Regions from separate parts of the Pseudoalteromonas sp. MMG033 genome, predicted to be linked through region 2. Evidence: predicted binding sites of a transcription regulator. Region 2 holds the regulator's gene; each other region holds the start of a gene.
The links. The regulator sigma-54, encoded in region 2, starts transcription at its own class of promoters, with help from an activator protein. The targets are predictions, from matches to a motif close to GTTGGCACGNNNNTNGNNT.
Positions count from the first base shown of each region.

Region 1: the regulator sigma-54 is predicted to act here: its motif matches at 2,497-2,515, upstream of fliE (flagellar hook-basal body complex protein FliE).
Region 3: the regulator sigma-54 is predicted to act here: its motif matches at 2,566-2,584, upstream of AC2CZC_RS02670 (FimV/HubP family polar landmark protein).

Region 1 is NZ_CM170070.1:4,916,557-4,920,846, reverse strand. It holds gene AC2CZC_RS21335 (sensor histidine kinase) at 1-989, shown strand, start outside; gene AC2CZC_RS21330 (sigma-54-dependent transcriptional regulator) at 986-2,395, shown strand; gene fliE (flagellar hook-basal body complex protein FliE) at 2,550-2,885, shown strand; gene fliF (flagellar basal-body MS-ring/collar protein FliF) at 2,911-4,290, shown strand, end outside.
Region 2 is NZ_CM170070.1:957,601-961,890, forward strand. It holds gene lptC (LPS export ABC transporter periplasmic protein LptC) at 1-286, shown strand, start outside; gene lptA (lipopolysaccharide transport periplasmic protein LptA) at 276-806, shown strand; gene lptB (LPS export ABC transporter ATP-binding protein) at 803-1,528, shown strand; gene AC2CZC_RS04535 (RNA polymerase factor sigma-54) at 1,570-3,081, shown strand; gene hpf (ribosome hibernation promoting factor) at 3,108-3,395, shown strand; gene ptsN (PTS IIA-like nitrogen regulatory protein PtsN) at 3,398-3,853, shown strand; gene rapZ (RNase adapter RapZ) at 3,866-4,290, shown strand, end outside.
Region 3 is NZ_CM170070.1:579,165-583,454, reverse strand. It holds gene AC2CZC_RS02685 (DUF6419 family natural product biosynthesis protein) at 1-178, shown strand, start outside; gene AC2CZC_RS02680 (4-phosphoerythronate dehydrogenase) at 238-1,368, shown strand; gene AC2CZC_RS02675 (aspartate-semialdehyde dehydrogenase) at 1,371-2,387, shown strand; gene AC2CZC_RS02670 (FimV/HubP family polar landmark protein) at 2,656-4,290, shown strand, end outside.

The sequences.
Region 1 (4,290 bases), 1.0 Mb from region 2:
TGGGCCATTTGGTCGATACTATGCCAGCCGGCGTCGTTGTATTGGATGGTCAAGGTATGATTGCCAAAGCAAATCAAATTGCCAAAGATATGCTAGGTGAGCCGCTAGAGGGTGAGAAATGGTTTAACATCATTCAGCGCTCTTTTAGTCCACAGCAGGATGATGGGCATGAAGTATCATTGCGTGATGGTCGCTTAATTAAGCTTGAAATATCAGCACTGACACCAGAGCCGGGTCAATTGATCTTAATGACAGATCTGACTGAAACTCGCCGCCTTCAAGCTCGAGTGGCTCATATGCAGCGTTTGAGTGCGCTTGGTAAAATGGTGGCATCGCTTGCGCATCAAGTCCGTACACCACTTTCTGCTGCCATGTTATATGGCGCAAACTTGGGGAGTGAAAACTTACCGACCAAGTCACGTGAAAAATTCCATAATAAGCTCATGTCCAGACTTAAAGACCTTGAAAATCAAGTCAATGATATGCTGTTGTTCGCTAAAAGTGGTGAGCAGCAGGTTATCGAACAAGTATCGATGCAGCAGTTACTTAATGAGGTGAAGGCGGGCTCTGATGCAATGTTGTCATTACATCATGCCAAATTAGACGTCATATTACCCGATCCAGATATTGAAATTATTGGTAATAAAACCGCTTTGGCGAGTGCTATTCAAAATCTGATCCATAACAGTGTTCAAGTCATTGGCTCGGGCGCAGAAATTACGGTAAGTGCTGTGAAAGATCAAGGTGACCATGTTCGAATAGCTGTGTGTGACAATGGGCCAGGTGTTGACATGAGTTTGGCAGACAAGCTCTTTGAACCATTTTTTACTACGAAATCACAAGGTACTGGACTGGGGTTAGCAGTTGTTAGTTCAGTTGCCAATTCGCATAAGGGGCGCGTTGAAGTAAACAATGAGCCAAGCGGAGGAGCATGCTTCAGTATGCTATTACCTATATCTCAACATACTCAACTTCAGGAGGTTGTATGAGCAATAAAATTCTAGTCGTTGAAGATGACGCAGGTTTACGAGAAGCACTATTGGACACATTAGAGCTTGCTGGCATTGATTGTGTTGAGGCTGATAGCGCAGAGCAAGCCATAGTATTACTCAAACAGCAAAGTTTTTCGCTGGTGGTGAGTGATGTTCAAATGGGACAAATGAGTGGTATAGATTTGCTTAAAAGCATTAAGCTGAATTATCCAAATCTACCTGTTTTGATGATGACGGCGTACGCAACGATTGATGATGCTGTAGAAGCTATGCGACTTGGTGCGATTGATTACATGGCTAAGCCATTTGCACCGGAAGTATTGTTGAATATGGTAAGCCGTTACATGCCTGAAAAGGAAAAAGAAACGGATGGCCCTATTGTCGCTGATCCAAAAAGTCTTCAGTTATTAAGCCTTGCCAAAAAAGTGGCGCTGTCAGATGCCAGTGTGATGGTATTGGGCCCAAGTGGCTCGGGTAAAGAAGTATTGGCTCGTTATATTCATGATAGTTCTGAGCGTAATAGCGAGCCTTTTGTCGCCATTAACTGTGCGGCGATCCCTGAAAATATGCTTGAGGCGACTCTATTTGGGTATGAAAAAGGCGCATTCACAGGTGCAATACAGGCTTGTCCTGGTAAGTTCGAGCAAGCACAAAAAGGGACCATCTTACTCGATGAAATTACAGAGATGGACTTAGGTTTGCAGGCAAAACTTCTACGTGTTTTACAAGAGCGCGAAGTAGAAAGGTTAGGTGGCAGAAAAACCATCGAATTGGATGTCAGAGTTTTGGCGACCAGCAACCGAGATTTGAAAGATGCAGTGGCTGAAGGCAAATTCCGAGAAGATTTGTATTATAGATTAAATGTTTTTCCGCTGACTTGGTTACCTTTGAAAGAGAGAGCCGCAGACATTGTGCCTTTAGCTGTGCACCTGATTGATAGACATTGTCAAAAATCGAATCAATTGGCTCCTAAGTTAACCGTGGCTGCGCAGCAAAAATTATTACAGCATGCTTGGCCCGGCAATGTGAGGGAGCTGGATAATGTTGTTCAACGCGCATTGATCCTACAGCAGGGAGATCAAGTTACTGATGCTGACATTTTCATTGAAAATTTAGCTCCAGTGGAACTATCGACTGAACAGGTTTTGGCTTCTCGGCCCGTTGAGCTTGATGCTTCACCGTATAATGCTTACCCAAACATGGAATCTGAAACACCTAGCTCTAGTGATAATATGAGTTACAAAGAAGAGCTTCAGGACAAAGAACATCAAATTATATTGGACACGCTTACTCGCTGTAATGGTAAACGAAAAGATGTTGCTGAAATACTTGGGATCAGTCCAAGAACGCTTAGATATAAATTGGCCAAAATGCGGGATTTAGGCCTGCCAGTCCCAGCTTAATATCTTATAAAGCAACCAGTTAAAATCTGGTTGCTTTTTCACCTGTCAAAAAACCGACCTCCCAATTAATTCTTCAAGTTATTGATTTTAAACCATTAAAAGTTGGCATGCATCATGCTTTATTCCTTGTGAGAGAATTTACAGGGTGAGCAACATGAAAATTCAAAATACCAGTTTATATCAAGAGATGCAGTCTATGGCATCTCAAGCAGGCCGTATCGAGCCTCAAGTGAAGCAACCCATGGATGCTACAGCGGCGACATCAAGCGCGCAGTTTGGTGATATTTTGAAAGGCGCGTTAAATAACGTCGCTGATCTGCAAAGAGATGCAAAAGCGAAAGTCACCGCAGTAGAAATGGGGGATCGCAGTGTTTCCTTAGCAGAAGCAATGATTGCAAAAAACAAATCATCAGTGGCCTTTGAAGCAACCGTTCAAGTTCGTAACAAACTTGTCGAAGCTTACAAAGACATTATGAGCATGCCTGTGTAATTAATGAGATGATTGGAGAGTAACTGTGGCTACAAATCAAACGACAGATCTAGCACTTTCAGACGGCCCAGCTGGGGCAGTCGCTGAAGGCGCAGACACCCAGCAAGAGCAAAAGTCTGGTTATTTTAGTGCTTTAAGTGGCGTTGATATGCTACGTCAAGTTACGCTCGTAATCGCCTTAGCAATTTGTTTGGCAATCGCCATCTTCATTATTATTTGGGCTCGCCAACCTGATATGCGCCCACTTGGTCAGTACCCAACTGATGAGCTAGTCCAAACACTCGATTTTCTAGATGCGCAAAAAATTGAGTATGAACTAGATGGCAATACCATCATGGTTGCTGAAACAGATTATCAAAATATCAAACTTAAAATGGCGCGAGATGGCTTTACACAATCGCCAACCTCCGGCACTGATATTTTGATGCAAGATATGGGTTTTGGCGTCAGTCAGCGTCTTGAGAGAGAAAGGCTGAAACATAGCCGTGAGCAGCAATTAGCGCGCACAATTGAAGAATTACAAGATATTAATCGTGCTAAAGTGCTACTCGCCATACCTAAAGAGAATGTATTTGCTCGTCGTGAGAAAAAGCCTTCCGCAACTGTGGTGTTAACAATGAAGCGTGGTCGTACGCTCGACGGAGAAGAAGTTGACTCTATTGTTGATATTGTAGCCTCGGCTGTTCAGGGCCTTGAGCCTTCTCGTGTAACCGTGACAGATCAAAATGGTCGTTTATTAAATTCAGGTTCGCAAGATTCATTGGCGGCACGTTCTCGTAAAGAATATGAAATAGAACGCAAACGTGAGTCAGAGTACTTATCAAAAATTGACAGTATCATGATCCCAGTGGTTGGCTTGGGTAACTTTACTGCACAAGTTGATCTGACCATGGATTTTAGCGCAGTTGAAGAAACGCACAAACGCTTTAACCCAGACTTGCCTGCAGTGCGCAGTGAAACAACATTTGAAGAGAATAACATTGGTGGGATCACCGCCGGTATTCCTGGCGCATTAACTAACCAGCCACCAATGGACTCAAATATTCCAGAAGTCGCTGGCCCAGGCGGCAGCGGTAAAGGCACGACTCCTAGCCGCTCTCAAAGAGAAGCAACACGAAACTATGAGCTGGACACCACGATTTCTCACAAGCGTCAACAAACAGGTGTTATTCGTCGGATCAGTGTGTCAGTTGCGGTTGACTATGTCGCTAAAGCCGATGCTGAGGGCAATGTGTCTATGGTGCCTAGAGCACAAGAAGAGTTGAATAACATACGTCGCTTGCTACAAGGTGGTGTTGGTTTTGATATGCAACGTGGTGATGCATTAGAAGTGGTTACAGTGCCGTTTGTACGTGAAGATATTTTAGAAGCTTCAGAGCTACCTCTTTGGGAGCAAGAGTGGTTT
Region 2 (4,290 bases):
ACACAACTGGCAGCTCACTGCCAACGAGGCCACCTTGTATGAAAACGACACGCTGATTTTAGAAGGCAACGTAAAAGCGACGAACTTGAACGACAATGCCATGATCACAGAGATAGACGCAGATAATCTTCGACTTGAAATCAGTAATCGAATAATGCGTTCAGAGCAACCAGTGATCATTACTGGCCCGAGCTTAACCATTACCGGTAAAGGGCTAATCGCCGATCTCAATATTGAGGTCATTGAACTCATTAACCACACTGAAACGATTTATGATAAGCAATAAATTAAGTGCAACCCTACTATTTACATGTGCTATCGCACTTTTGCCACAAAGTGCCCTTGCCAACAACACGCCTGAGCAGGTGATCATCAGTTCAGGTAAGCAGCAAGCGCAATTACAAACAAATATAGGGGTTTTTGAAGAAAACGTTGAGATCATTCATGGCCAACGCAAAATATTCGCAGATCGACTCGAAGTCCACCGCAGAGAAGATTTAGGGGAAAACAAGCAGTTACTGGTTGCAACGGGATCTCCTGCAATTTTCCAAGAGCAGCAGACCGATGGCAGCCTATTAAAAGCCACGGCACAAGAGGTACGCTATGATGTTGCAAATCGCTTGCTCACAATTAAAGGCAATGCCGAAATAAGCCAAGCTGGTCAAAAGATTTCTGCCCAAGAGATCCTCTATGATATGGAAAAACAACTTATTAGCGCGCAAAAGGCAAACGAGGAAGGTAAACGAGTGAGAACTGTTTTACTCCCTGTAGATAAAGAGCAAGATGGTAACAAGGAGCCACAGTGAGCACACTAAAAGCGACAGCACTGGCTAAGAGTTATAAAGGCAGACAGGTTGTAAAAAATGTTGAACTAAGTGTTGAAGCAGGCAGCATCGTTGGTTTGCTCGGTCCAAATGGCGCAGGTAAAACCACTACTTTTTATATGATTGTTGGCCTAGTACCAAGTGACAAGGGCAGTATTCATATTGATTCACAAGACATTACTTTGCTACCGATGCACAGCCGAGCTCGGTTGGGTATTGGATATTTACCACAAGAATCTTCGATATTTAGAAAGCTAACCGTTTATGACAATTTAATGGCGATCCTTGAAACCAGAAAAGACCTCAATAAAGCCCAACGAGAAGCAGTATTAAACGATTTACTTGATGAATTTAATATTCAGCATATTCGCTCAAGTTTAGGAATGGCACTGTCTGGTGGTGAGCGTCGCCGCGTCGAAATTGCTCGCGCTTTAGCCGCAAATCCTAAATTTATTCTTTTAGATGAGCCTTTTGCTGGCGTTGATCCGATTTCAGTGTTAGATATAAAGAAAATTATTGAGCATTTAAAAAACCGTGGGATCGGCGTATTGATCACAGATCATAATGTTCGCGAAACTTTGGATGTATGTGAAAAGGCATATATTGTTTCCCATGGTGAATTAATTGCGTCAGGCACACCTGAACATGTTTTAGCGGATCAAACCGTCCGAGATGTCTACTTAGGCGAGCAATTCAGGCTATAGTTAAGAATAAGCGTAACAACGAAAAGGATTGTTAGAGATACATGAGGCAATCGCTACAGCTGCGCATGGGGCAGCAATTAACAATGACACCACAACTGCAGCAAGCAATTCGCCTGCTGCAGCTGAGCACATTAGACCTCCAGCAAGAAATTCAAGAAGCGCTGGATAGCAATCCTTTATTGGAAGTAGAAGAAAACGAACAAGAGTCTTTTGATAACAGTCTAGATAAAACCCATGAACAAGCTCAGACCACAGAGAAAGCAGAGTCTAGCGTTGATGATACTGCTGAAACACAGCTGAGTGACTACGAGCAAGACACAGATACGGCGCTCAATAAAGAAACGCTCAGCGATGAGATGGCGATGGATGTCACGTGGGATGAATATATCAGTGCTGCACCAGTCAGCTCGTCTGGCCCAATGCCTGAGGATGAAAGCGTTTATCAAGGTCAAACCACTGAAAGTCTTCAAGAATATCTGATGTGGCAACTAGAGCTCACTCCATTTAGCGCAACAGATAGACTTATTGCGCTGTCAATTGTTGAGGGCGTCGATGACTCAGGGATCCTAACCGTATCTTGTGAGGATATTGTCGATAGCTTAAATAAAGATAATGACCAAGAGCCGGTTGAATTAGATGAGGTTGAAGCCGTCTTAAAACGTATTCAATTATTTGACCCTGTTGGTATTGCGGCACGCAGTCTGCAGGAATGCTTAATTGTTCAACTAAATCAATTTGCCATAGATACACCTTGGCTCGAACAAACAAAACATGTCATTGAAGAGCACATAGACCTATTAGCAAATCGTGATTATCGTACTATCATGAAGAAAACGAAGCTCAAAGAAGGCGAGCTCAAAGAAGTGATGACGCTAATCCACAGCTTGAACCCCAAGCCAGCTGCAAGTATCGTTCAAGAAGAAGCTGATTATGTGATCCCCGATGTCTCGGTCAAAAAGATAAAAGGACGTTGGGTTGTTGAACTCAATCCTGACTCAATGCCCAAAATAAGAGTTAATGATCATTATGCTGCAATGTCACGCTCAGTTAAATCAAGCAGTGACAGCCAATTTATTCGCTCGCATTTGCAAGAGGCGAAATGGTTTATTAAAAGTTTAGAAAGCAGAAATGAAACTTTATTGAAAGTTACCAATTGCATTGTTCAACAACAACAGGCATTCTTTGAACATGGCCCTGAGGCAATGAGACCTATGGTTCTCAATGATGTTGCTGAAATGGTTGATATGCACGAGTCGACAATATCTCGGGTAACAACACAAAAATTTATGCACACGCCTCGCGGCATTTATGAATTGAAATACTTCTTCTCGAGCCATGTTAGTACCGAGAACGGTGGGGAATGCTCTTCAACAGCAATTAGAGCACTCATCAAAAAGCTAATTGCTGCAGAAAACTCAGCTAAGCCTTTAAGTGATAGCAAAATTGCAGATGTATTAGCTGACCAAGGTATTAAGGTGGCAAGACGTACTATTGCCAAATACCGAGAGTCTTTGGCTATTCCACCGTCTAATCAGCGTAAAAGCTTGATTTAGGCGTAACAAAAGAAGGAAAAATGCTTATGCAACTAAATTTAACTGGTCGCCATGTAGAAATTACCGATTCATTAAGAGACTACGTAACAAGTAAGTTTGCGAAGCTAGAAAGGCATTTTGATCACATCAACAACGTTCATGTAATCCTAGATGTCGAGAAACTCATTCAAAAAGCCGAAGCCACATTACATGTAAATGGCGGCGAGCTATTCGCTTCAACAGAACACAAAGACATGTATGCAGCTATCGATGGTTTAATCGATAAGCTAGATAGGCAAGTCATTAAACATAAAGAGAAGCTAACTCGACATTAACCATGAAACTTAGCACACTGATCCCTGAGGACTGCAGCAAGGCTGCGGTCCTTTTTAATAGTAAAAAAAGAATACTCCAATACATCAGTGAATTGGCACAAGAAAAAATTCCAAATGCCAATCAGCATGATATTCTCGAGGCACTGTTAAATCGCGAAAAGCTAGGCAGTACAGGTATTGGAAAAGGTATCGCTATTCCACACGGGCGATTGGCGGGATTAGATAATATCATTGCCATCTTGCTTGTAAATCAACAGCCTATTCCATTTGATGCTGTTGACGACCGCAATGTAGATATTTTTGTTGCGCTCATCGTACCAGAAGGTGAAAATAAGCAACATTTAGAGACCTTAGCTAGTATCGCTGGTAAACTAAATGATAAGCATTTTTGCAAGAGACTTAGACAAGCAAGTAACGATCATGAGCTTTACCAAGTCCTTGTTGAGTTTGATAAATAATAGGAACAAATCGTGGAGCTCATAATTATCAGTGGCCGCTCTGGCTCAGGTAAATCCGTCGCATTAAGAGTATTGGAAGACTTAGGCTATTACTGCGCTGATAATATCCCTGTAAACTTACTACCTGCTTTAGTACGCAGTGTTTCAGACAGCTATAATAAAATTGCTGTCAGCATTGATGTGAGAAACTTACCAAAAGAACAGCAGGAGTTTCATGATATTTTAGAGTACTTGCCAGGCTTTGCTAAACCAAAAGTATTTTACCTTGATTGCGATGACCAAACACTAATCAAACGTTTTTCAGAAACACGGCGATTGCATCCGCTGTCACTCAATGACTTACCGCTAGACTTGGCAATAAAACAAGAAAGAACTTTATTAGATGTCTTGATACGTCGTGCTGATATCACCATAGATACAACCGACTTGAGTGTCCA
Region 3 (4,290 bases), 380 kb from region 2:
ATGTTATGCATACAGAGGTATGCACACGACGGCTTTATTGCTAGCTTGGTGCAATGTACACGCCTTTGTATTTAGTCCATTAGTCAACGTGAGTGAACAGCCAAGCGTTAAGCTCTTAGTGCTATTTTTATTGAGCCTCATGTTTGGTGCATTTGGTATTGGTGCAAGGCGGAGCTAGGGTCTGTGCAATAGCTGAGTTACAATAGAGTTCCGTGCGACGTTTAGGAATAAAATTACATGAAGATCTTGGCTGATCAGAACATGCCTTTGGTGGAAGAGTTTTTCTCAAGTTTTGGAGAGGTAACCCGTTTTGACGGGCGTGCAGTGAGTGCTGAGCAAGTGCAAGATGCAGATGTGTTATTAACGCGCTCGATCACGCAAGTTAACCAAGCACTGCTAGACAATGCAGACAATCTTAAGTTTGTTGGTACGGCCACAATTGGTGTGGATCATATTGATCAAACGTATTTAGCAACCCGTGATATTGCTTTTTCTAGTGCGCCTGGGTGCAATGCGGTTGCTGTGGCTGAATACGTGATCAGTGCTTTGTATGCGTACAGTCAGGATCGCGATGTTGAACTGCGCGGTAAAAAATTAGCCATTGTCGGTGTGGGCAATATTGGTGCGTGCTTGCAACAAAAGCTAGCGCACAGTGGTATTGAACTTATTTTGTGTGATCCAGTGTTGGCTGAGCAAGGCAAACTTAATGAGCATGTAGACATTGATACCGCGTTGGCGCAAGCTGACTTTGTCACCTTTCATGTGCCTCTAGTGAAAAGTGGCGTTCATCAAACCAAGCACTTATTAAATAAAGAAAGAATTAAGCAGTTAAAGCCTAACATGTTAGTTATCAATGCCAGTCGCGGTGATGTGATTGATAATCAAGCCCTCTTGGCTGCTAAGCAAGCTGGGCAGAAGTTAGAATTGATTTTAGATGTTTGGGAAAATGAGCCAAATATTTTGACTGAGTTGATGGCGCATTGCCTGTATACATCAGTGCATATTGCTGGACACACTTTGGAAGGCAAAGCGCGGGGAACGCAAATGCTGTATCAGGCTCTATGTAAAACGCTTGACGTTGAGCCAACTAAGCGATTGGACACTTTTTTACCCACACCTGCGATAAGTCAATGTCAGCTCAATAATACGTTCACTGAAAGAGATTATGGTCGTATTGTACATATGATCTATGATATTCGCCGTGATAATGGTTTAATGCGAGCCAATTTAGAAAGTCAGGGTTTTGATGTATTACGTAAGCAATACCCGCCGAGAAGAGAATTTTCAACGTTGAACATCGTGTCGCAGCCAAGCCACACGCAAAAGTTACAACAACTTGGCTTTCAAGTAGAAATGAATGAGGAATAAACATGTCGCAGAAATTTAACGTGGCGGTACTGGGCGCAACAGGCCTAGTCGGTAAGCAGATCATTGAAACATTAGCCGAAAGAAAATTTCCAGTTGATAAACTGTACCCGCTGGCGAGCAGCCGAAGTGCAGGCGAAGAAATTGATTTCATGGGTGAAAAAGTCACCGTGCTTGATGTTGAAGAGTTTGACTTTGCAGATGCGCATATAGGCTTATTTTCTGCCGGCGGCAGTGTATCAGAAAAATATGCACCGATCGCGGCTGAAGCGGGTTGTATCGTGATAGATAACACATCACATTTTAGATACGACTATGATGTGCCTTTAGTTGTTCCTGAAGTAAACGCGAGCAGCCTAGCTGATTTTAGAAATCGCAATATTATTGCCAACCCGAATTGTTCGACGATTCAAATGCTGGTGGCGCTGAAGCCAATTTATGATGCCTATGGTATTGATAGAATTAATGTATCCACTTATCAAGCGGTATCAGGCGCGGGTAAAGAAGCCGTTGATGAGCTAGCTAAGCAAACGGCTAATTTAATGAATGCAAGACCGATGGAAAATGATGTATTTCCAAAGCAAATTGCATTTAATGTCATTCCGCAAATAGATACTTTCCAAGAAAACGGCTACACCAAAGAAGAGATGAAAATGGTGTGGGAAACGCAAAAGATTCTTGGAGATAGCAGCGTAATGGTGAACCCAACAGCTGTGCGTGTCCCAGTGTTTTTTGGCCATGCCGAAGCGATTCATTTAGAAACACGCATGCCTTTTGATTTAGAGCATGTAAAGCAGTTGCTTGCTGATGCGCCTGGTGTGGAGCTCATTGAAAATGAAGAAGATTACCCAACTCCAGTCAGTGATGCCAGTGGCAATGATACCGTGTATGTAGGCCGACTTAGAGCTGATATTTCACACCCAATGGGACTAAACTTATGGGTTGTGTCTGATAATACGCGCAAAGGTGCCGCGACAAATAGTGTGCAAATTGCTGAAGAGCTAGTCGCAAATTACCTTTAATTTTACTGTGGGGCAAAATGCAATGGCAGCATTTTGCCCCACAGATTGCACAAATCCTTCTTTTTACCACCTCCCTGATTTATAAAACATTTTCATTCTAATCATAAAGTACTATGCCAGTGTTAATATTCACTACGCTGACAATGGATATTCCCTAATAACTGGTTTATAGTTTGCAATTGGAACAGAGCTTGCAAAAAGCAAAGATGAGCAAATTTTTTATTCACTTACTGGTTGGGTAAGTGGTCACCTTAAACAAAGGAACAGCATGCGCGGTTTAGCCTTATTTTGTATCCTAGCATTGGCTTTCATAACATCCCCGGCACACACTCAAGTTGGTACCGTGTTGAAGGGCCCTAAAGGCGTTGATTATGGCCTTGAAGGGCGTTCAGTTGGCCCTATTCGCTCTTCAGACACGTTGTGGCGCATAGCACAAAAAATCAGACCTGATGATTCAGTCACCATTTATCAGGTTATGAAAGCTTTGTATGACAAAAACCCCGGCGCATTTTTAGATCAAAACCTTAACCACATGCGTGATGGCGCGTATCTACGTATCCCAACATTGGCAGAAATCAGACGAGTCAATCCAGGCATCGCAAAACAAAAATCAGATCAAGACGATGTGCTGTGGGAGCGTAAGAAAAATGGCACTTTAAATCAATCTGATATAGATGATGCCAAAAAACGCGTGACACAGGCGCGTAAAGTTGACGTTGAGCAGGCGCAAAAAGCCTTGACTAATCAGCTTAGAAATTTACGCATGGAACAAGACTCTAAGCTGCTTGATTTGCAAAACCAGTTCAAGTCTTCAGTGCAAAATGTGGAAGATATCTTAGAAGAGAATAACCAGCTTAGAAAGCAGTTGAGTAGTATTTCTGATGAACTACAAAATGTTCGAGATCAGCTTGGTAAAGACAGTGAGATCCAACAGCAGTTAAAAGTTGTGATTGATATGCAGAGCGAGATGATTGCGCAACAAGAAGCTGATAAAAAAGCGGCTGAAGAATCAAGTTTGAGCAAAACGCTGTCTAACCCAGTTGTGATTGCCCTACTGGCGACGATACCTGCGCTGCTTATCATAGGTCTTGTGCTCTTTATGCGTAAACGCAAGCAAGCAGCTGAAAGTAGTGCAGAAGATGATGAGTTCTTACCTCAAGCGCCAGCAGCCGCCGCGGCTGCAGCAACAGCAGGCGCTGCAACTGCGGCAGCCGCAGCAGATCCGCTTGATCTCGATATGCCAGTCACAGATGACATCTCTCCATTGGATGAGAGTGTCCAGCTTGATGACGACATTCTGCCAGAAGATGATGACATTGTGTTTGATGCTTTGGACGATGAAGATGATGGCTTTGAGACAGGCAGTAGTACGCTTGATCAAGATGAGCTAGATAGTCTACTCAACGACGATATTGTTTTTGATGATGAATCGCCATCGGAGGATGCGTCGGACGATATCGATGATTTCTTACAGCAAAGCTTTGATTCGACTGATGATGCTTTAGGTGATGAAGTAACGTTAGATGTTGAAGAAAACACCTCTGGTGGGGACGATATTTTAAGTGCTGACGATATTGATGATTTATTCAATGAGGTTGGTGATGAGCAAGATGACACACTTGATGTAAGTGATGATGCATTAGCAGCTTTAAGCGAAGAACTGGCTGAAGAGCCTGATGTCGCTGGCGATGATACGTTAGATCTGGATGATATTGATAGTTTAATCGATGAGGCGGCAGCAGAACCCCCAAAGCCTGATGAGGCTGAAGGAGTAGCTGATACTGATAGCATCTTAAGTGCAGATGATATTGACGATTTGCTTGATGGTGCATTAGACGAAGATGACCTTGTTAATGAAGAGGATGGCTTAGAACTTGACGATGTTGATAGCTTAATCGATGAC